4 regions of the Mesorhizobium sp. WSM4846 genome follow, and region 3 is predicted to be linked to each of the others. Evidence: predicted binding sites of a transcription regulator. Region 3 holds the regulator's gene; each other region holds the start of a gene.
The links. Region 3 encodes LexA, which represses DNA repair genes until DNA is damaged. Its sites were predicted from a motif close to TGTTCNNNNTGTGTTCNG; they were not measured.

Region 1 (5,191 bases), on a different contig from region 3:
ACAGGCACGTTGAGGCGGATCGCCGTCAGCACGTCCTGCAACCGGCGCCGTTCGGACGTATGGTAAAGAACGTCGTTGGTCGCCATCAGCGGAATGCCTGATGCCTCGGCCATGGCAGCCGCCTGCTCGATACGGTAGCGGTCGTTGCCGTGATAATCCGGCGAAACGGCAAGCCGCAGGGTCTTGCCGAAGCGATCTTTCAGGCGGCTGATCAGCCTGAGGTGATCCTCGGCCGGCGTCGACAGATCGGGCAGGATCGCCAGCGACATGCGATCGCCCCATTCGAAAAGGTCGTCGCGATAGAGCAGCGGTGCGCCCTTTTCGCTGTCGTCGCGCATATTGGCCTGCGTCAGCATGCGGCACAGATGGCCCCAGCCCTTGCGGTCCTGCGGATAGGCGAGAACGTCGGGCGTGCCATCGCAAAAAACCAGGCGGCAGCCGGGATGACAGGAAAGACCTTCCACCTTGGCCTGCTGCCAGGCGCGCACGACGCCAGCCACCGTGTTGCGGTCGGCAAGCCCGATCGACGAAAAGCCCAAAAACTTTGCCGCGACCACCAGCTCCTCCGGTTTCGAGGCGCCGCGCAGGAACGAGAAATTCGACTGGATGCCGAATTCGGCATAGGGGACGACCGCCAGCGCATTCATGCGAAGACCCCATGCATGAACCAGCGCGGCGCCGCCTGCGAGGCGCCGTAGAGACCCTGGCGATAAAGCCAGTAACGGCGGCCGTCGCTATCCTCGATGCGGAAATAATCCCGGGTCGCTTCCTGCCCCGCTGCCTCCCGCCACCATTCCGGGGCGATGCGTTCCGGCCCTTCGGCGCGCGCCACCCGGTAGAGCGCGCGCCGCCAGCGGAAGTTCAGCGGCGGTCCTTCAGGCATTTCGGTGGCCGGCACCTCGATCGGTTCGGGCGAACGGAACAGCCGGATCGGCCGTTCCGGCCGCAAGACAGGCCTGGAAGTGTCTTGTATCTTGTCCGGCTGCTTCGGCGCAGAGACCCTTTGCGGCGCCTCCGCATAGGGAAGCATGGCGACGACGCGCTCGGGCAGATGACTCTCGACGGCGACCGGTTTCAAAACCGCGCTGTCGCCGAGCCGGGCGCGGATGCGGTCGGCGAAAAGCGCGATGTCGGCGCCGTCGTCGCGCGTCTCGCCGGTCAGATCCGCCTGCTGCATGTCGAAGGCCGCGGCCGACAGCACCGAGAGGCGCACGAGATCGAAGCCATAGCCGGCATCGATGTCCTGTTCGAGCGCGGCAAGCCTCTCGTGGAACAATTTCTGGATCAGCAACGGCTCGCGCAACGGCCGCGAGGTGCCGACGGCGATGCGGCTGACGGCGCCGTCGACGCGGAAAAGCAGCAGCGCCAGCCTTCTTGCGCCCTCGCCGCGGCGCTCGAGGTCCGCCTTCAATGTCGTCGCCAGCATTTTCACCAGCCGCTCTATTTCGTCGGTCAGCATGATCGGTTCGGCGAGATGGCGTTCGACCGAAAGCGGCGCCACCGGCAGGCGCGGCGACACCGCCTCGTCGAGGCGGCCGAGCGCCTGGTCGAGACGCAAAAGCAGCGATCTGCCGAAGCGGCGGGCGAGCGGCGCGCGCGGTGCTGCCATGACGGCGCCCGCCGTGCGCAGGCCGACGCTTTCCAGGCTGGCGCGGATGTCAGGCTCGATGCGCAGCGCCGTCAGCGGCAAGGGTGCGAGAAGCGCCTCCTCCTCGCCACCGGGGACGATGCGATCACCAGAAAACCGCGCTGCCGCCCAGGCTGCACCTGGTGTGGCGGCAAGGCCGGCGCGGACATCGAAACCCTGATGGAAAAAGCGCGACAGGATGTCGTCCAGCATCGCCCGTTCGCCGCCGAAAAGATGGGTGCAGCCGGTGACGTCGAGGAACAGGCCATCGGCTGCGTCGATCGCCACCAGCGGGGTGTAGCGGTCGCACCAGTCGGCGAGGCTTTCGAGCAGGCGGCGGTCGGCCTCGGGATCGGCTTCCACGACGTCGATCGACGGATGCATGGCGCGCGCGTCGGCTATGCCCATGCCGCGCTTCAGATGAAGCGCCTCAGCCCGCTCGTCGAGGGCGGCGATGCGCTGCGCGTTCGCCTGGCGATGGCTGATCACCAGCGGCAGGTGATCCGACGGCCGCGAACGCCAGGACCGCCCCAGACGCTGGCGCAGGATCCTTTCCGCGGCGAGATGCGGAAACCACAGGGACAGGATTCGCTGCCCGTTCTTGCCGTCTTTCCCCGGCCCTTCTTTCCTCGAAACTGCGTTCATCGGGGTTCCACTCCAGTGTGAATTGTCCTGGCAAGGCGGTGCGGCTCTTGCCGATGCTGACGGTGAAGGCGGAACGGCCGATCGAGCCGGCGAGCGGCCCGGCGATCGTCTGGCGTGGTGCCGACGGCGCCGCCGACAGGACGAGGCGGACGGGTGCCGCCGTCGGCTCGGGTTCGCCGGCCTGGCGCAGCAAAAACACCGGCCCGCCGGCGCTCTGTGCCCGGGCGTGCAGCCGCCGCGTCGCGGTGAGGTCCAGCCGCTGCGGACTGCCGCGGATTTCGAGGATGACGGCGGCGAGCGCCGTCATCCGGGCGGCCTCCTCGGCGGTCCACAGCGCATCGAGGAGCCTTGGCGCCTCGGAAAACAGCAATTGCTCCGGCTCGATGCCGAAAAGGCGATGAAGTCCTGTGGCATAGGGGAAGCCGGCCTCGCGGAAGATTTCCGCGGTGCCGATCCACAGGACCGGCAGTCGCGGCCCCTGTTTGAGGATCAGGCTGACGAGCGACAGGGCGAAGCCGGCGACGGCCCCGGCATCGCGGGTCGCGGCGCCATGGATCTCGCTCAGCGCCGCCTTCGGCAGGCCGCCGCCGAGCGCAGTATCGAGATCTTCGGCGCCGGTGCGCAGAAACGCATCGGGCGGCGCCACGGCGAGGCCGCGGCGGACGATTGTCAGATTTTTGGGCGTGATTTTTTTGGGCGTGACATCAGCTGTTGGATTCCGGGGCGCATCAACGGGGGCTGCGGCCGGCGCCTGCAGGCGCTCGGGCAGCGTTCCCTCGATCTTCGCGATCTGGCGGCGCAGGGCAAAAACAGTCTCCCGCGCCACGGCGCTTGTCGCCATGACGGTCAGCTTCCACTCACAATTGTTCCTGTTATGTTCTAATAGATTCCAGAGGGCGGCCGAAGAGTCAAGCGGAGTCATGGGGAATTTATTCCTGTCAGCGAAAGGCGGCAACCCGGCCAATTGCCGAGTCCGGCGCGAAAGCCTATATGCCGGGATCAGAAGGACAAAGCATGGCCCGCATCTACAAAACCCGTACCTGGCACGACGAGCTTTCGCCGTCGATGGAGGAAATGGAGTTCCTGGCGCTAGAAGCTTACGCCCATCTGCCGGAGGAGTTTCGCAAGCTGACCGGCGAGATCGTCATCCAGATCGCCGAATTCCCGACCGACGAAATCATGGACGACCTGTCGCTGGAAACGCCTTTCGACCTGCTCGGCCTGTTCGAGGGGCGCGGCATCGCCGAGCGCTGGAATCCGCAGACCGGCGAGGGGCCGAACCGCGTCACGCTCTACCGCCGCGCCATCCTCGACTACTGGGCCGAGAACGAGGAGACGCTGGGCGATATCGTCACCCATGTGCTGATCCACGAGATCGGCCACCATTTCGGCCTGTCGGACGATGATATGGAGCGGATCGAAGAGGCGGCCGAGTAAAGGGATCGACGTCTCATTCCTTCGCGGCCCCCCTCTGTCCTGCCGGACATCTCCCCCTCAAGGGGGGAGACTGGCAGCTTTGGCCCGCACCGCACACCCTGCAACTCTGAAGATTGGCGAAAGCCGATGCGACATCCGATCTCCCCCCTTGAGGGGGGAGATGTCCGGCAGGACAGAGGGGGGTGCTGGCCCGCCGACATCTGGAAGATGTTTATGCTCGATGCGATGTCACCAATCGCTGAGCTTGGTGCCAGGGCCGTATTCCTGGCCCTCGACATCCTTCACCACGGCCTGGCCGCAGCGCATGACCTTGGTCTGCTTGTCGTAGGAATAGGTTGGCGAGCCGAACAGGTGCCAGCCCTTGTTCAGCGCCGCCGTCACCTTGTGGCAGAAGCTGGAATCGTCCGGGCCGGACAGAAAGCGGTAGAGTTTCATTTTTCATTCCTGTGATAAGTTGCCAATCATGCCGCGCTGGCGGCCGCCTTCGCCAGCAGTTTCTCGGCCTGCGCCAGATGCAGCCGCTCGAGCATTTTTCCGTTCAGCGCAATGACTTGCCTGCCGGCATTTTCGGCAAGCGCGAAGGCCTCCTTGACCGCACGCGCCTCGGCCACGGCTTCGGCAGATGGTGCAAAGGCGCGGTTTGCGGCATCGATCTGGGCCGGGTGGATCAGCGACTTGCCGTCGAACCCCATGGCGGCTGCTTCCGTGCATTCGCGCGCAAAAGCGTCCAGATCACGAAAATCGTTGAAGACACCGTCGAGCAGGTCGAGGCCACCGGCGCGTGCTGCGAGCACCATCTGCATCAGCCATGGCGTGAGATAGCGCCGGTCGGGCGTAGCGAGAATGCCGGTGTCCTTGACCAGGTCGTTCGTTCCGGCAACGAAACAGACCAGCCGCGAGGCCGGATCGCGGCAAAGCTCGGCAATCGGGCCGATGTTGAGCAGCGCCTTGGGCGTCTCGATCATCGCCCACAGCTTCACCGCGTCGGGTGAAAAATTGTCGTCGAGGACGTCGCCGGCTTCCAGGACGTCGCGCGGCGTGTCGACCTTGGGCAGCAGGATGGCGTCGGGCTCGCAGCTTGCCGCCGCCAGCAAGTCCTTGGCGCCCCATTCGCTGGAGAGCGGGTTGATGCGCACGACCATTTCGCAGCGCAGGTTTGCGCGGTGAGCGAAAATATCAGCCAGTTTTTCGCGCGCAAAAACCTTATCGGCCGGGGCGACGGCATCTTCGAGATCGATGATGACGGCATCGCAGGCCAGCGACGAGATCTTGGCCAGCGCCTTGTCATTCGAGGCCGGGACGTAAAGCACCGAGCGGCGCGGGCGGCAGGTTTCAGTCATGCCTGATCTATGCCGCCTGGAGGCGATCGAAGCAAGCACACAGGGCAATCGCTTCGGGCAGTCATAGCTTGCATTGGATGCAAGCCAATCATCGAAGTTGGCGCTGCCCCTCATCCGCCTGCCGGCACCTTCTCCCCGTATA
Region 2 (5,191 bases), on a different contig from region 3:
GCCTGCGCCGTCAACAAGGACATGGGCTGGGATCCGTCGATCGTCAATGTCAATGGCGGCGCCATCGCCATCGGCCACCCGATCGGCGCCTCCGGCGCCCGCATCTTCAACACGCTAGTTTACGAGATGCGCCGCAGAAGTGCCAGGAAAGGTCTCGCCACGCTGTGCATCGGCGGCGGCATGGGGGTCGCCATGTGCGTGGAAGCGCTGTGAAGTCATCTGCAAAGCGCCGTGAGGACGGAGCGAGCAAGCCGTGAAACAGTCGGTGGCGAACAGGCTCCGCCGTTAGAGCGTTCCCCTTTCGCCGCCCGCCGATCGAGAAAAAGGGAGGATATTATGACAAAGGTAGCACTCGTCACCGGTGGGTCGCGCGGTATTGGCGCCGCGATTTCGATCGGCCTGAAAAACGCCGGCTATCATGTCGCCGCGAACTACGCCGGCAATGACGAAGCGGCGCAGAAATTCATCGCGATGACCGGCATTCCGGTCTACAAATGGTCGGTCGCCGACTACGATGCCTGCGCCGCCGGCATCAAGCAGGTCGAGGCCGATCTCGGCCCGGTTTCCGTTCTGGTCAACAATGCCGGCATCACCCGCGACGCCATGTTCCACAAGATGACGCGCGAGCAATGGAAAGAGGTCGTCGACACCAATCTTTCCGGCGCATTCAACATGACGCACCCGCTGTGGGTCGGCATGCGCGAACGCAAGTTCGGCCGCGTCATCACCATCTCCTCGATCAATGGCCAGAAAGGCCAGACCGGCCAGGTCAATTATTCGGCGTCGAAGGCCGGCGATATCGGCTTCACCAAGGCGCTCGCCCAGGAAGGGGCGCGGGTCGGCATCACCGTCAATGTCATCTGCCCCGGCTACATCGCCACCGAGATGGTCAGGGCGATGGACGAGAAGGTGCTCAATGAGCGCGTCATCCCGCAGATCCCGGTCGGCCGCCTCGGCGAGCCGGAAGAGATCGCACGCTGCGTCGTCTTCCTGGCTTCCGACGATGCCGGTTTCATCACCGGCTCGACCATATCAGCCAATGGCGGCCAGTATATCACCTGAGGCGTCATGTCACCTGAGGCGTCGGCCTGTTGCCGGGGACTGTTGCAGCCCGCTGCGGCAGCGCTATGCCATGGGAGAGGCTTGAACCAGGCCGTTTTGCATTGCTGGCAGCCTGGTCAGCGACTGCGCCGACCGATGGGCGTGACGCCGATTTGTGCCGAAGCGGCACGCAAAGGTTAACGGCGGCCGTGCGGCCTGTGCAAAACCCTGTTCCCCGCCTGTGGATAACAGGTGGAATACCTGTTCACGATACTACATATGGGGGTGAACAAACCGGGAAACATGCTCCGGCGCCGATTCGTCGCCGTTTCGTTCCGGCTTTGAGCGCAGAGTTAAACGACAAAGGCTGAAAAACATCCCAAATGGTTAAGGCGCGTTAGGAAAGATTAATTATTTCAAAATGTTGGATGACGCCGGCCGACCTGCGTCGATCGTTCAGCGGCAAAGGTTAACGGCGACGTCAGCCCTGCATGAAACGGGCCAGTTCGGCGATTCAGCATGTGGTGAGACTCGCAGGCGAGAAATCCAGATGTAGCCGTGAACAAACCCTGAATCTGCGCGAGTCAGCGATTCGTAGCCGATTCGTTCCAGACTCGTTCCAACTGTTAAATCGGAACGGCGGAACGGCATTTCGACGCCGACGGAAGGCTTCGAGCTGCCATCGGAATATTCTGCTTTCGCTTCACGCCCAAAATCCCTATGTGTCGGCTGTCACCCGCGCCACCACGGGGCGCGCTCCCGACAACGCGAGGCAGAGAGCCTTAATTTCCAGGTCGATGAACATCCAGCCGAAACACACTGAGCCACTGATCCTGTCAGGCCGCGACGTGACCGCTGTGCTCGGGCCGACCAACACCGGCAAGACCCATCTCGCCATCGAGCGCATGGTGGCGCATGAAAGCGGCATTATCGGCCTGCCGCTCAGGCTGCTCGCCCGCGAGGTCTATTCACGCGTCTGCGAGAAGGTCGGCGCTCACAAGGTGGCGCTCATCACCGGTGAGGAGAAGATCCAGCCCGATGGCGCCAGATATTCGGTCTGTACCGTCGAAGCCATGCCGCGCGAGACTGACGCCGCTTTCGTCGCCGTCGACGAGGTCCAGCTGGCCGGCGATCTCGAGCGCGGCCACATCTTCACCGACCGCATCCTGCATCTGCGCGGCCGCCAGGAGACGCTGCTGCTCGGCGCAGCGACCATGCACGGCATCCTCCAGCGTCTGCTGAAGGGGGTGTCGGTGGTGACGCGGCCACGGCTGTCGCATCTCGCCTATGCCGGCTCCAAGAAGCTGACCCGCCTGCCGCGACGTACGGCGATCGTCGCCTTCTCCGCCGACGAGGTCTATGCCATCGCCGAACTGATCCGCCGCCAGCAGGGCGGTGCGGCAGTCGTGCTCGGCGCGCTATCGCCGCGCACCCGCAACGCGCAGGTGGAGCTGTTCCAGTCGGGTGATGTCGATTATCTGATTGCCACCGATGCGATCGGCATGGGCCTCAACCTCGATCTCGATCACGTCGCCTTCGCCCAGAACCGCAAGTTCGACGGCTACCAGTATCGCAACCTGACGGCGGCCGAGCTCGGCCAGATCGCCGGCCGCGCCGGCCGCCACTTGCGCGACGGAACTTTTGGCGTCACCGGCCAGGTCGATCCACTGGACGAGGAACTGGTCAAGAAGATCGAAGCGCATGATTTCGACCCGGTGAAGGTGCTGCAATGGCGCACCGCGCGTTTCGATTTCGCCAACCTCGACGCGCTGAAGCGCTCGATCGAGACCAACGCGCCGGTTGAAGGCCTGACGCGCGCGCTGCCGGCGGTCGATGCGCAGGCGCTCGAACATCTGTCCCGCGACGAGGACATCCGGACGCTTGCCACCGACGCCAGGCGCGTGGCGCTGTTGTGGGAGGCCTGCGCCCTTCCCGATTACAGGAAGATCGCCCCGGCTCAGCATGCCGACCTGATCGCCTCGATCTACATGGACCTTGCCAGGCATGGCCATGTCGATGAGAATTACATGGCCGAGCAGGTGCGCCGCGCCGACACCACCGAGGGCGACATCGACACGCTGTCGCACCGGATCGCCCAGATCCGCACCTGGACTTTCGTTTCCAACCGGCCCGGCTGGCTGGCCGATCAGGCACACTGGCAGGAAAAGACGCGCGAAATCGAAGACAGATTGTCGGATGCGCTGCATGAGCGGTTGACGAAACGCTTCGTAGACCGCAGGACTTCCGTCCTCATGCGGCGCCTTAGAGAAAATACCATGCCTGAAGCCGAAATCAGTCCAACCGGAACCGTCCTCGTCGAAGGCCATCATGTCGGCGAGTTGCAGGGGTTCCGCTTCACCGCGGACCAAAGCGCCGGCGGCGAGGACGCCAAGGCGGTGCGCACAGCAGCCCAGAAGGCGCTTGCAGCCGAATTCGAGGCGCGGGCCGAACGCTTCGGCGCCTCGGCCAATGGCGACATCGCGCTCGGCTCCGATGGCACGCTGCGCTGGATCGGCGCGCCGATCGGCACGCTGGTCGCAGGCGACGAGCCGTTGAAGCCGCGCCTGGTGCTGCTGGCCGACGAGCAGCTCACCGGTCCCGCCCGCGACAAGGTCGCGGCGCGCGCCGAGCGCTTCGTCAATTTCCAGATCGAGTCGCTGCTGAAGCCGCTGGTCGACCTCAAGAACGCCGAGCAGATCACCGGCATCGGCCGCGGCATCGCCTTCCAGCTCGTCGAGAATTTCGGGCTCATCAACCGCCGCGACATCGCCGAGGAGATGAAGTCGCTCGACCAGGAGGGCCGCGCCGCCCTGCGCCGGCTCGGCGTGCGCTTCGGCGCCTACCACGTCTTCGTGCCGGCGCTGATCAAGCCGGCTCCGGCCGGACTGGTGACGCTGTTGTGGGCGCTGCAGAACGACGGCAAGGACAAGCCTGGCTTTGGCGACGTGGTTCACGCGCTGGCCTCCGGCCGCACCTCGGTGGTCATCGATCCAACCTTCGACAAGACCTTCTACAAACTGGCCGGCTACCGCAATCTCGGCCGTCGCGCGGTGCGCGTCGACATCCTCGAACGGCTGGCCGACCTGATCCGGCCAGCAACCAACTGGAAGCCGGGCCTCGGCCAGCGCCCTGACGGCGCCTATGATGGTCAGTCCTTCATGGTGACGCCGCCGATGATGTCGATCCTCGGCGCCACGGCCGACGACATGGAAGAGATTCTGAAAGGCCTCGGCTACCGCGCCGAGCCGAAGCCGGCTGTCGAGGTGAAGGCACGGCTCGAGGCACAGGACAATGCCGCGCGCGAAGCCGCCGCGGCCAAGCAGGCGGCGGAAGAACAAGCCGAACAGGCCAAGGCAGCTGAAGCCGCGATTGCCGACGCAGCCGCCGAGGCGCCGGCCGACAGTTCTGAGCCGGATGCAGTGGCAGAAGCCACGGCGGAGGCTCTCGCGGAACCCGCTGCCGAAGCGGAACCTGTCGCAGAAGCTCAGCTGCAAACTCCGCCTGAGGTCACGGTAGAGGCACTACCTGCAGCTGAAGCCGCAGTTCGAGAGGCAGCACCCGAAACCGCCGAGGTTGAGGTCGCACCGGCGGAGCCGGCTTCCGAAGCCTCGCCCGCAACGGCAGCAGTCTCGGCCGAACCTGCCGCGGCGGTGGAAGCCGCCATCGGCGAGGCTGCTCCAGAGGCCGAGAAAGAGGCCGAAGAACCAAAACCTATCCTGTTGTGGCGGCAGGGCCGCTTCGACCAGCGCCCACGCCACCGCCACCACGACAACCGGCCCCGTGACAGGGACAATCGCCCGCGCAGCCCACAAGCCGCGCGCGATGGCCGCAGCAACGCGCCGGCAGAGGCCGGGCAGCAGGCCGGCGCACCGGGCGGCCGGCCCGCCCGTGAAGGACGCCGCGACGGCGACGGCGCCGGCAAGCCGCGCTTCGACCGCAGCAAGTTCAAGCCCAAGCCCCAGGGCGAGCCAGGCGAACGGCGCGACGGCAAGCCGCAGGGCGAGCGCCCCGATCGTCGCGAAAGCCGGCCCGACTGGAAAGGCGGCAGGCCGGACGGCAAGGGCGGCGCGCCTGGTGGCAAGCCCGCGTTCCAGCCGAAGCCTCGCGAGGAGCGTCCGGTGCGCTTCGACCCGGATTCCCCCTTCGCCAA
Region 3 (5,191 bases):
CGCGCTTGGCGTCAAGCTCGACATCCCGCCGGAAACGATCGGCCGCTGCATCCACGACGCAGGCGTCGGCTTCATGTTCGCGCCGGCGCATCATCCGGCGATGAAGCATGTCGGCCCGATCCGCGTCGAGCTCGGCACCCGCACCATCTTCAACCTGCTTGGCCCGCTCTCCAATCCGGCTGGTGTCGTCAGGCAGATGGTTGGCGTCTTCTTGCCGGAATGGATTATGCCGGTGGCAGAGACGTTGAAGGCACTGGGCGCCGACCACGCCTGGGTCGCCCATGGCGACGGCTATGACGAGATCACCACCACCGGCGAAACCCAGGTCGCCGAACTGGTCGGCGGCGAGATCCGCAGCTTTACGCTGACCCCGGAAGCGGTCGGGCTGAAGCGGCATACCAAGGACGAGTTGCGCGGCGGCGATGCCGCCTACAACGCCCAGGCGCTACGCGACATGCTGGGCGGCGCTGCCGGCGCCTTTCGCGATACGGTGCTGATGAACGCCGGCGCCGGACTGGTGGTGGCGGGAAAGGCGACGACGCTTGCCGATGGCATGGCGACGGCGTCGCAAGCCATCGACAGCGGCCGGGCGCTGAAGGTGCTTGACCGGCTGGTCGAGATTTCGAACGGATAGCGCCGTGTCTGATATCCTGCGCAAGATCGAAGCCTACAAGCGCGACGAGATCGCGGCGGCGAAGGCGCGGGTGCCGCTTGCCGAAATCAAGGCGCGGGCAAAGGCTGCCGACGCACCACGCGGCTTTCTCTCGGCCCTTGAAGCCAAACGCAAATCCGGCAGTTTCGCGCTGATCGCCGAGATCAAGAAGGCGAGCCCGTCCAAGGGCCTGATCCGCGCCGATTTCGATCCGCCGGCGCTGGCCACGGCCTATGCCGAAGGTGGGGCTGCCTGCCTGTCGGTGCTGACCGATGCGCCGTCTTTCCAGGGGGCGCCTGAATTCCTCACCGATGCGCGCAGCGCCGTGAGGTTGCCGGCTTTGCGCAAGGATTTTCTGTTCGAGCCCTACCAGGTGTTCGAGGCCCGTGCGTGGGGCGCGGACGCCATCCTGATCATCATGGCGAGCGTCGATGACGCCGTGGCCAGGGAACTCGAAACGACGGCGTTCGAGCTCGGCATGGACGCGCTGGTCGAGGTGCACGACGAGGCCGAGACGGAACGCGCGCTGAAACTGTCGTCGCGGCTGATCGGCATCAACAACCGCAATCTGCGGACGTTCGAAACCAGCATCGAGACATCGGAGCGGCTCGCGGCGATGGTGCCGGCCGACCGGCTGCTGGTCAGCGAGAGCGGTATTTTCTCGCACCAGGACTGCCGCAGGCTGGAACGGAGCGACATCTGCACTTTCCTCGTCGGCGAGAGCCTGATGCGGCAACAGGACGTGGCCACTGCGACGCACCTGCTTTTGACGGGCAAGGCGCCCGCCAATGCATCTGCCCGAAAATCGGAATCGATGTTCGGAGAGCATGATGCATAGATATAAAGCGTTAGAATGTACTTTGTGCGTTCAAACGGACGCACGTCGCTCCAGGGTGACCTGACGATGTCGGCCGCCCTCACCCATCTTGGCGCGGAAGGCGAAGCCAATATGGTCGATGTCGGCGACAAGGCGGAGACGACCCGCACGGCAATCGCCGAAGGTCTTGTCTCGATGCGGCCCGAAACGCTGAAAATGATTCTCGACGGCGATGCCAAGAAAGGCGACGTGCTGGGCACGGCGCGCATCGCCGGCATCATGGCGGCCAAGAGGACGCATGAGCTGATCCCGCTCTGCCATCCGCTGCTGTTGACCAAGATATCGGTAGACATCGAACCGGACGCGAAGCTGCCCGGCCTGAAGGTCACGGCGCTGGCCCGCGTCACCGGAAAGACCGGCGTCGAGATGGAAGCGCTGACCGCCGTCTCGGTCGCCTGCCTGACCATCTATGATATGGCCAAGGCGGTCGATCGCGGCATGGCGATCTCCGGCATCAGGCTGGTGGAAAAGACCGGCGGCAAATCCGGCGACTACAAGGCGGATGCCCAGGGGGCAGGCCAATAATGGCGCTGCTTGCGGTCGCCGAGGCGCTCGAGCGCCTGCTTGCGGATGCTGCGCCCTTGCAGGCTGAAAGCGTCGCCCTGATGGACGCCGCCGACCGCGTGCTGGCGGGGCCGCTCATGGCGCTCCGCACCCAGCCGCCATTCAACGCGTCGGCCATGGACGGCTATGCCGTGCGGGCCGACGATGTCGCGTCCGTGCCCGCGAGACTTTCGGTGATCGGCATGGCGCCGGCCGGACGCGGCTTTGCCGGGACAGTCGGCCCGGCGCAGGCCGTGCGCATCTTCACCGGCGCGCCGCTTCCCGCAGGCGCCGACACCATTGTCATCCAGGAGAATGTCCGCGACCTCGGCGGCGGCATGATCGAAGTGACCGCGCCGACGGTTGAAGGCCGCAACATCCGCCGCCTCGGGCTCGATTTCTCGAAGGGCGACTTGCTGCTGGAGAAAGGCCGCCTGCTTGATCCGGCGGCATTGTCGCTGGCGGCGTCGGCCAACCATCAGCAGGTCAGCGTGGTGAAACGGCCGCTGGTCGCCATCATCGCTACCGGCGACGAATTGCTGCCGCCGGGCAGCGACCTTGGCCCCGACCAGATCATCTCCTCCAATGCCTATGGCGTCGCCGCCGCGGCCCGCTTGGTCGGCGCCAGCGCACTCGATCTCGGTATCGCCGCCGACCGCAAGGAGGCGATCGCCGCGCTGGTGACGAAAGCCGTCGACGCAGGCGCCGAAATCATCGTCACGCTGGGCGGCGCCTCGGTCGGTGACCACGACCTCGTCCATGACGTGCTGACCGGTGAAGGCATGGCGCTCGATTTCTGGAAAATCGCCATGCGGCCCGGCAAGCCACTGATGTTCGGGCGGCTGGGCGACATCCGCTGCATCGGCCTGCCCGGCAATCCGGTGGCCAGCCTGGTCTGCACGCAACTCTTTCTGAAGCCGCTGCTGGCGCGGCTCGGCGGCCGCGCTTTTCGCCAGGACATGCGTCAGGCGCGGCTTGGCGCCGCCATGCCGGCCAACGATCTCAGACAGGACTATGTACGCGCGGTGGTGAAGGAAGAAGCCGGCACGCTTGAGGCAACGCCGTTCAGTATCCAGGATTCCTCGATGCTCAGAATGCTGGCCGACGCCAACGGACTGGTCGTGCGCGAGCCATTCGCTCCCGCGGCCGCAGCGGGCACCGCCTGCAGCGTGCTGATGCTACGCTGAACAAAGCGTCAACACATTCATTAAACTTTAAATGGTTGCGGAACACAACTGGAACAGATAGTGTTTGTTCTGGGTTTGTTTTTCTGATTCTGTTGGGGGTCGCGATGCTGACACGCAAACAACATGAACTGCTGATGTTCATCCACGAGCGGCTGAAGGAAAGCGGCATTCCGCCCTCGTTCGACGAGATGAAGGAAGCGCTCGACCTCGCCTCCAAATCGGGGATCCACCGGCTGATCACGGCGCTGGAGGAACGCGGTTTCATTCGCCGCCTGCCCAACCGCGCCCGCGCGCTGGAGGTGCTGCGCCTGCCCGATTCGATCGCGCCGGGCCTCAATGCGGCGCGCAAATTCTCGCCGAGCGTCATTCAAGGCAGCCTTGGGCAAGGCGGCCTTGGACAGGGCGGCCTCGGACGGCAGATCAAGCCGGCGCCTTCGCGCATGCGTGCGGCCGGCAATGACGACGACGTCGTTGCCACTGTCTCCATACCGGTGATGGGCCGCATCGCTGCCGGTGTGCCGATCGACGCCATCCAGCACCAGACGCATTCGATCTCGGTGCCACCGGACATGATCACCGGCGGCACGCACTACGCGCTGGAGGTCAAGGGAGATTCGATGATCGAGGCCGGCATCTTCGACGGCGACACGGTCATCATCCGCAACGCCGACACCGCCCAGCCTGGCGAGATCATTGTCGCTCTGGTCGACGAGGAGGAAGCGACGCTGAAGCGTTTCCGCCGCAAAGGTGCCTCGATCGCACTGGAAGCCGCCAATCCGGCCTACGAGACGCGCATCTTCGGGCCGGACCGGGTCAAGGTGCAGGGCAAGCTCGTCGGACTGATCCGGCGTTACTGAACGGCAGGCTTCCTGGGTTTCTCGGCCCTGCGGTATGGCGGCAGGCCCCTCGCCTCGCGCGAAAACCGCCGCTGCTCATGCCAAGGCCTATATGGCTGTCTGACGGCAAAACGGATTTCTGCGGGCGTCGTCGCCGATAGCGGATCGAAGAAGACGGCGGCACTGCCCATGCGAGCGAGCTGCCGTTTGGTGACGACGAGAACCAGCGGGTTGCGGCAGGGTTTGTAATAGGCTGTGGCATCGTCGATGACGATCAAATCCGCAAAGGCACAGGCCGGCCGCGCGGTTTTACGGTTGTCGGCGAGCGCGATGAGCGCGCCGGACGGATGCCGGGCCAGGCATAGGCCGGCAGTGCAGGTGAAAGGCGCTCCCGGCGGCAGGTCGGCCGGATCGGCGATGTCGAACCGCACATCTCCTTTTTCGAATGTCTCCGGCTCGACGATCGTTGTTGAAACCAGCGCATGTTTCCAGTTGTCGGTGGTGAATTCGTTCGAACGCACCCGGTTGACGGCAAGTTCGCCGCCGCCGATCGGCAGTGCCACCAGATGCGCATCCTCCGAGATCAGCACGTCGGGGGTGCGCGTCTCGGAAATCGTCAGCAGGCCGGCGAGCGCAAAGGGAAGTGCCGCAAGCCGCAGCCACGTCGTCGCCATCGTGGATATGACCAGGGCGACCGTCACCAGCAGAACCGATTGCAACGAAATCAGGCCGACTGCATCGACCGGCGAACGCTCCGAGATCCATCCCGAAATTGCAATCATCGCCGTCAGGCCCTTGCCCATCATGTAGAGGAAAGGGCCGTCGAGGCCGAAAGGCATTGCCAAGGCGCTGAGGACGGCCAGGAACATGACGATCGTGACGATCGGCATGACCGCCAGATTGGCGAACAGGCTGAGCGGCGAGACGCGCTGGAAGTGCCAGATGGCGAAGAGCGCGGTGGCGCTGCCGGCAATGATGGAGGTCATTGCGATGGTGCCTGCCCCAGCGACGAGCTTGCGCGTGACGAAAGCGGCCGGTGACCGTCGCTGTCGCGGCGCCTTGGCCTTGTCGGCACGAAAGTCGGACCAACTGGCAT
Region 4 (5,191 bases), on a different contig from region 3:
AGTGTCGGTTTTTGTGGTGATTTCAAAAGGATATCACTGATTGCGACGATATGGCCGAGGCGCTTTCGTGGCCGCCGGGGCAAAGCTCATTGGCAGGCCAATTTTTTGCTTCACAAAGCCGGAACCACGGATGCGTTCGGCAATTTATCGCCTCGCCGCCGGAGCCGGTAGGCGCCGGGCGCCTCCCCCATCACGCGGCGGAAACGGTGGTTGAAGGTCGACAAATCGTTGAACCCGGCTTCGAAGGCGATCGTCGAGATCGCCTCGTCCGACATGCGCAGCCGCACCGCCGCCCTGTGCAGCCGGGTTTTCAGCACGAATTGGTAGGGCGTCATGCCCGCGACATGCCGGAAGCTGCGCAGGAAATGGTAAGGACTGGTCGCCGTTTCGCTTGCAAGCTCGGCGAGCGAGACCGGGCTTTCGGCATCCTTTTCGATGCGCCGCACCGCCTCCGCGACGCGTTTCTGATCGCGGCGGCTCGGTGAACGGGCAGCGGGCGTGAGACCGGAGGCGACGGCTGCGCCGGCAATCCGCAGTCCGAGTTCCTCGAACGCCTCGATGTCGGCCATCTCGCGCGCGGCTTCCGCCTCGGCCAGCAGCCGTGCCAGCCCCGGCAAGGGCGGCAGAAGCGGCGTCTTGAAGGCCAGCTTCTTCGCGCCCGGCACATCGGCGACGATCTGTTCCATATAGGCCGGGCTGAAATGATAGGAGATGCAGCGGTCGCCGGCGCCATGCTCGTGCCCACACTCGTAGCAAGTGCGGGGGTTGCCGAGCAGAATCGCGCCCGGCGTCAGCATCGCCGTGCCTTGGCGTGCGCGGTAGCGGAAGGTGCCGTTGGTCACCACCGCGACACAGAAGGTGCGATGCTCTTCCTCGAACGGGCGATCAGCGACGCCGGCAGTGCAGACCACATCCGACACCCGCCAGCCTTTTCCGGACGCCAGTGTATGCACGCTCGTCGTCATGGCCGAAAGATAGCAATTTTTCCCAAGCGCAAGAAGAGTGCCAGGGCCTATTCTTCCCGGTCTCCTGACAATGTGGGCAGAAAACCATGTTCAATTCATCCTCCTTTGCCGAAGCCCTGCACAGTGACGGGCCAGCCGCAGGCCTTGCCGAAAAACTGAACCTTTACGGCCGCTTCGTCGGCGCCTGGACGTTCGATGCCACGCGCCATCTCGAAGACGGCCAGGTGCTGACCGGACGCGGCGAGGTGCATTTCGGCTGGGTGCTCGAGGGCCGCGCGATCCAGGACGTATGGATCTTGCCCGTGCGGAACAGTGGCGCACAGAGCTCGCTCGGCAAATGGACCTTTTATGGCACGACACTGCGCGTCTATGACCCCGGCGTCGACGCCTGGCATATCATCTGGAGCGATCCGCGCACCCAGTATTACAGCCGCCAGCTCGGCCGCGCCGAGGGCGACACCATCGTCCAGCAAGGCGCCGACGGCACCGGCGCCTCGGTGCGCTGGAGCTTTTCTCGGATCACCGAAAATTCGTTCCGCTGGCTAGGGGAACGCTCTCAGGACGATGGCGCGACCTGGCGGCTCGAAGTCGAGTTCCTGGCGCGGCGCGTCGCCAGCGCCTGACCTGCACGGTTCCCCCTGACGCCGCTTTGCTCTACCAATGCTGGGGTCTCGGGCACCGCCCGGCGGGGAGGGTCAGAGATGCCGAGCTTCGACAGCCTGTTCAACGCCTTCGTCACCATTCTGGTGACCATCGACCCGCCTGGCCTGGCGCCGCTCTTCCTCGCCGTGACGCGCGGCATGAACCGCGAGGAGCGTAACCAGGTTTCCGTGCGTGCCTCGATCATCGCTTTCCTGGTGATGGCGCTGTTTGCAATCGCCGGCGCATCGATCCTGTCGGTGTTCGGCATCACGCTGCCGGCGTTCCGCGTCGCCGGCGGGTTCCTGCTGTTCTTCATCGCCTTCGAAATGGTGTTCGAGCGCCGGCAGGACCGCAAGGAGAAGATCGGCGACGTCGCCATCACCAAGGACATGATCCACAACATCGCCGCCTTTCCGCTGGCGATCCCGCTGATCGCCGGTCCGGGCGCAATTTCAGCGACAGTCCTGCTGTCCGGCTCGTTTCCAGGTTTGGGCGCGCAGGCAGCCCTTGTCGGCATCATCGCGATCTGCCTTGTCATCACCTATCTGGTGTTCGTGCTGGCCGAACGCATCGACCGCATCCTTGGCCAGACCGGCCGCTCGATCCTGACCCGGCTGCTCGGTGTCATCCTGGCGGCGCTTGCCGTGCAGTTCGTCGCCGACGGCGTCAAGGCGCTGATGGCGGCATGAAAATGAAAGCGGCCTCGCGCTTGATTGCCGAGGCCGTCATTTTCGTTGTCCATCTCGCGCAACGCCACTGGACGCTATCCTACTTCGCCGTCGTATCAATAACTTCGAAGTCGTGGGTGATCTCGGCGGTCTTGGCCATCATTGCCGAGGCCGAGCAGTATTTTTCGATCGACAGGTCGATCGCCCGCCTGACCTTGTTATGCGCAAGCGCGCGGCCCTTGACGATGAAATGCATATGGATGCGGGTGAACACCCGCGGCTCCTTCTCCGCCCGGTCGGCGTCGAGTTCAACCACGCAGTCTTCGACCGCCTCGCGGCCCTTTTCGAGAATGTGGACGACATCATAGGCCGAGCAGCCGCCAGTGCCGAGCAGCACCAGTTCCATCGGGCTCGGCCCCGGCGTCTTGCCGTCCGGTCCGAACGCGGTTCCCAGCACCACCTTGTGACCGCTGCCGGACTCGCCGACGAAAGTGCGCTCTTCGACCCATTTGACGCGTGCTTTCACCTGATACGTCCTTTCACCGCACACCGCTCAAACGCACAACGTCCCGAAAATCCAAGACAGATTTTCGGGACGCCAATGCGTGGCCTCAAATAGCTGGCTGTCAGCTCGCGCAGAGCCGCTCGCTCCAAGCGATCAGAACGGAATTTCGTCGTCGAGTTCGCGCGACGAACCGCCGCCACCCTTGTTGCCGCCGCCGCCGCGATTGAGACTCTCGCCCGGGCCGGACTGGCCGAAATCGGAACCGCGGCTGCTGCCGCCACCGGCATAGCTGCCGACCTGACCGCCCTCGCCCTGCCCGCGTGCGTCGAGCATCTGCAGTTCCCCACGGAATTTCTGCAGCACGATTTCGGTCGTGTAGCGGTCATTGCCGGTCTGGTCCTGCCATTTGCGCGTCTGCAACTGGCCCTCGACATAAACCTTGGCACCCTTCTTCAGATACTGCTCGGCGACCTTGGCGAGCTGCTCGTTGAAGATCACGACATTGTGCCACTCGGTCTTTTCCTTGCGCTCGCCGGAAGTCTTGTCGCGCCAGCTTTCCGACGTGGCGACGCGGATATTGACGACCGGCTCACCCGAATTCAAACGGCGGATTTCCGGGTCCGCCCCGAGATTGCCCACCAGAATGACCTTGTTGACGCTACCCGCCATGATACTTCTCCGCGCTCATCCGAAACAAATTTTCTCGCTCTCACCTTATAGACTGCGGACATTCCCCGCCTGCCGTGGCTGGCTTTTCCCACAAGGTTTTTGTTCTCTTTTCGTTCTATAACCATCAATCCGTTTTGTCAAGGAATGTCAGCAATCGATGGGTTCCGCCGTACCGTTCCATATGGGCGCGAAAAGACTGCTTGCCAAATCAATAAGCGTAGACTTATGCTTCCGGCATGATCGAAGCCGAGATTTTTCGAGCGCTTGCCGACCCGACGCGCCGCGCCGTCTACGAACGGCTCGCCGCCGGCGAGATGACGGTATCGGAACTGCGCAGCGGCCTGAGCGTGTCGCAACCGGCCGTGTCGCAGCATCTCGCAGTGCTGCGCGGCGCCGGCCTGGTGGCCGAGCGGCGAGCCGGCCGCAACGCCTATTATCGCGCCGATCCGCAAGGGCTTGACCCACTGCTCGGCTGGATCGAGCGCTACCGTGCGTTCTGGCCCGAGCGTATCGAACGGCTCAAGGCGGTTTTGAAGGATATGGACCAATGACGGCAAAACAGCATTCAGACATGACCGCAGATTCAATCGAGTTCGAGTGCGAGCTTCCAGAGCCGCCGGAAAAAGTGTGGCGGGCGCTCACTGTGCCGGACCTGCTCGCGGCCTGGATGATGCCGAACGACATCAAGCCGGAGATCGGCGGCCGCTTTGCCTTTGCCAGGCCGGATGCACCGATCGAGTGCGAAATCCTGGACGCCGAGCCCGAACGCCTGCTGCGTTACTCCTGGCGGGAGCGGCCGGCGCCTGGCAATACAGCGGATCCGCTCACCAGGCCGCTGGACAGTATCGTCACCTTCACGCTCGACCGCACTGTGTCGGGCGGCACCCATCTGCGCATCGTCCACAACGGATTTGCGCGAGTAGCCACGCCTGCAATTGCCGGCGCCGGTTGCAGGCTTTCGCTCAACGCACACAGCCCCAGACAGACCATAGCCGCAAACACGCCTCGCCTCTCCCTGCGCGCGGCCTGAGCAGCACAACGGAGAAAAAGCGATGAGCGGTTTTGCCAATCTGGTGCCGATGGTGATCGAGCAGTCGAGCCGCGGCGAACGCGCCTTCGACATTTTTTCGCGGCTGCTGCGCGAGCGCATCGTCTTCATCAACGGTCCGATCGACGACAATGTGTCGGCGCTGGTCTGTGCCCAACTCCTGTCGCTGGAATCCGACAATCCCGATAAGGAGATTTCCCTCTACATCAATTCGCCGGGCGGCGTGGTGACCAGCGGTTTCGCCATCTACGACACGATGCAGTATATAAGCAGTCCGGTATCCACCGTCTGCATGGGCTTTGCCGCCTCGATGGCCTCGTTCCTGCTGATGGCCGGCACACCGGGGCGACGCATCGCGCTGCCCAACGCCAGCATCCTGCTGCACCAGCCGTCAGGCGGTTTCCAGGGCCAGGCCTCCGATATCCAGCGCCACGCCGAAGGCATCCTCAGGACCAAGCGGCGCATGACCGAGCTTTACGCGCACCACTGTGGTCGCACGTTCGAAGAAGTCGAACGCACGCTCGACCGCGATCATTTCATGACCGCCGCGGACGCAAAGACATGGGGCCTTGTCGACCATGTTTTTGACACGCGCAAACAGGCGGCTTGAAAGCGCCAAAGAGCGAAAGCCGCCAAGCCGTTCGGCCAGTTTGATCGCCACCGGTCTTGCTTCGGCCAGAGTGCGGCGATACAG

Region 1: the regulator LexA is predicted to act here: its motif matches at 3,137-3,154, upstream of AC0L15_RS30495 (ImuA family protein).
Region 2: the regulator LexA is predicted to act here: its motif matches at 1,646-1,663, upstream of AC0L15_RS23605 (helicase-related protein).
Region 4: the regulator LexA is predicted to act here: its motif matches at 3,550-3,567, upstream of AC0L15_RS18115 (single-stranded DNA-binding protein).

Annotation. Positions count from the first base shown of each region.
Region 1 is NZ_JBVVPZ010000059.1:29,404-34,594, forward strand. It holds gene AC0L15_RS30485 (error-prone DNA polymerase) at 1-647, opposite strand, end outside; gene AC0L15_RS30490 (DUF6504 family protein) at 644-2,116, opposite strand; gene AC0L15_RS30495 (ImuA family protein) at 2,058-3,113, opposite strand; gene AC0L15_RS30500 (metallopeptidase family protein) at 3,287-3,709, shown strand; gene AC0L15_RS30505 (DUF1737 domain-containing protein) at 3,938-4,144, opposite strand; gene AC0L15_RS30510 (HpcH/HpaI aldolase/citrate lyase family protein) at 4,171-5,049, opposite strand.
Region 2 is NZ_JBVVPZ010000032.1:62,581-67,771, forward strand. It holds gene AC0L15_RS23595 (acetyl-CoA C-acetyltransferase) at 1-213, shown strand, start outside; gene phbB (acetoacetyl-CoA reductase) at 337-1,062, shown strand; gene AC0L15_RS23605 (helicase-related protein) at 1,839-5,191, shown strand, end outside.
Region 3 is NZ_JBVVPZ010000015.1:14,605-19,795, reverse strand. It holds gene trpD (anthranilate phosphoribosyltransferase) at 1-634, shown strand, start outside; gene trpC (indole-3-glycerol phosphate synthase TrpC) at 639-1,490, shown strand; gene moaC (cyclic pyranopterin monophosphate synthase MoaC) at 1,557-2,054, shown strand; gene AC0L15_RS14810 (molybdopterin molybdotransferase MoeA) at 2,054-3,259, shown strand; gene lexA (transcriptional repressor LexA) at 3,364-4,116, shown strand; gene AC0L15_RS14800 (ComEC/Rec2 family competence protein) at 4,110-5,191, opposite strand, start outside.
Region 4 is NZ_JBVVPZ010000020.1:59,993-65,183, forward strand. It holds gene AC0L15_RS18095 (helix-turn-helix transcriptional regulator) at 111-965, opposite strand; gene AC0L15_RS18100 (hypothetical protein) at 1,052-1,588, shown strand; gene AC0L15_RS18105 (MarC family protein) at 1,667-2,296, shown strand; gene AC0L15_RS18110 (OsmC family protein) at 2,376-2,801, opposite strand; gene AC0L15_RS18115 (single-stranded DNA-binding protein) at 2,934-3,449, opposite strand; gene AC0L15_RS18120 (ArsR/SmtB family transcription factor) at 3,686-4,000, shown strand; gene AC0L15_RS18125 (SRPBCC family protein) at 3,997-4,479, shown strand; gene AC0L15_RS18130 (ATP-dependent Clp protease proteolytic subunit) at 4,502-5,107, shown strand.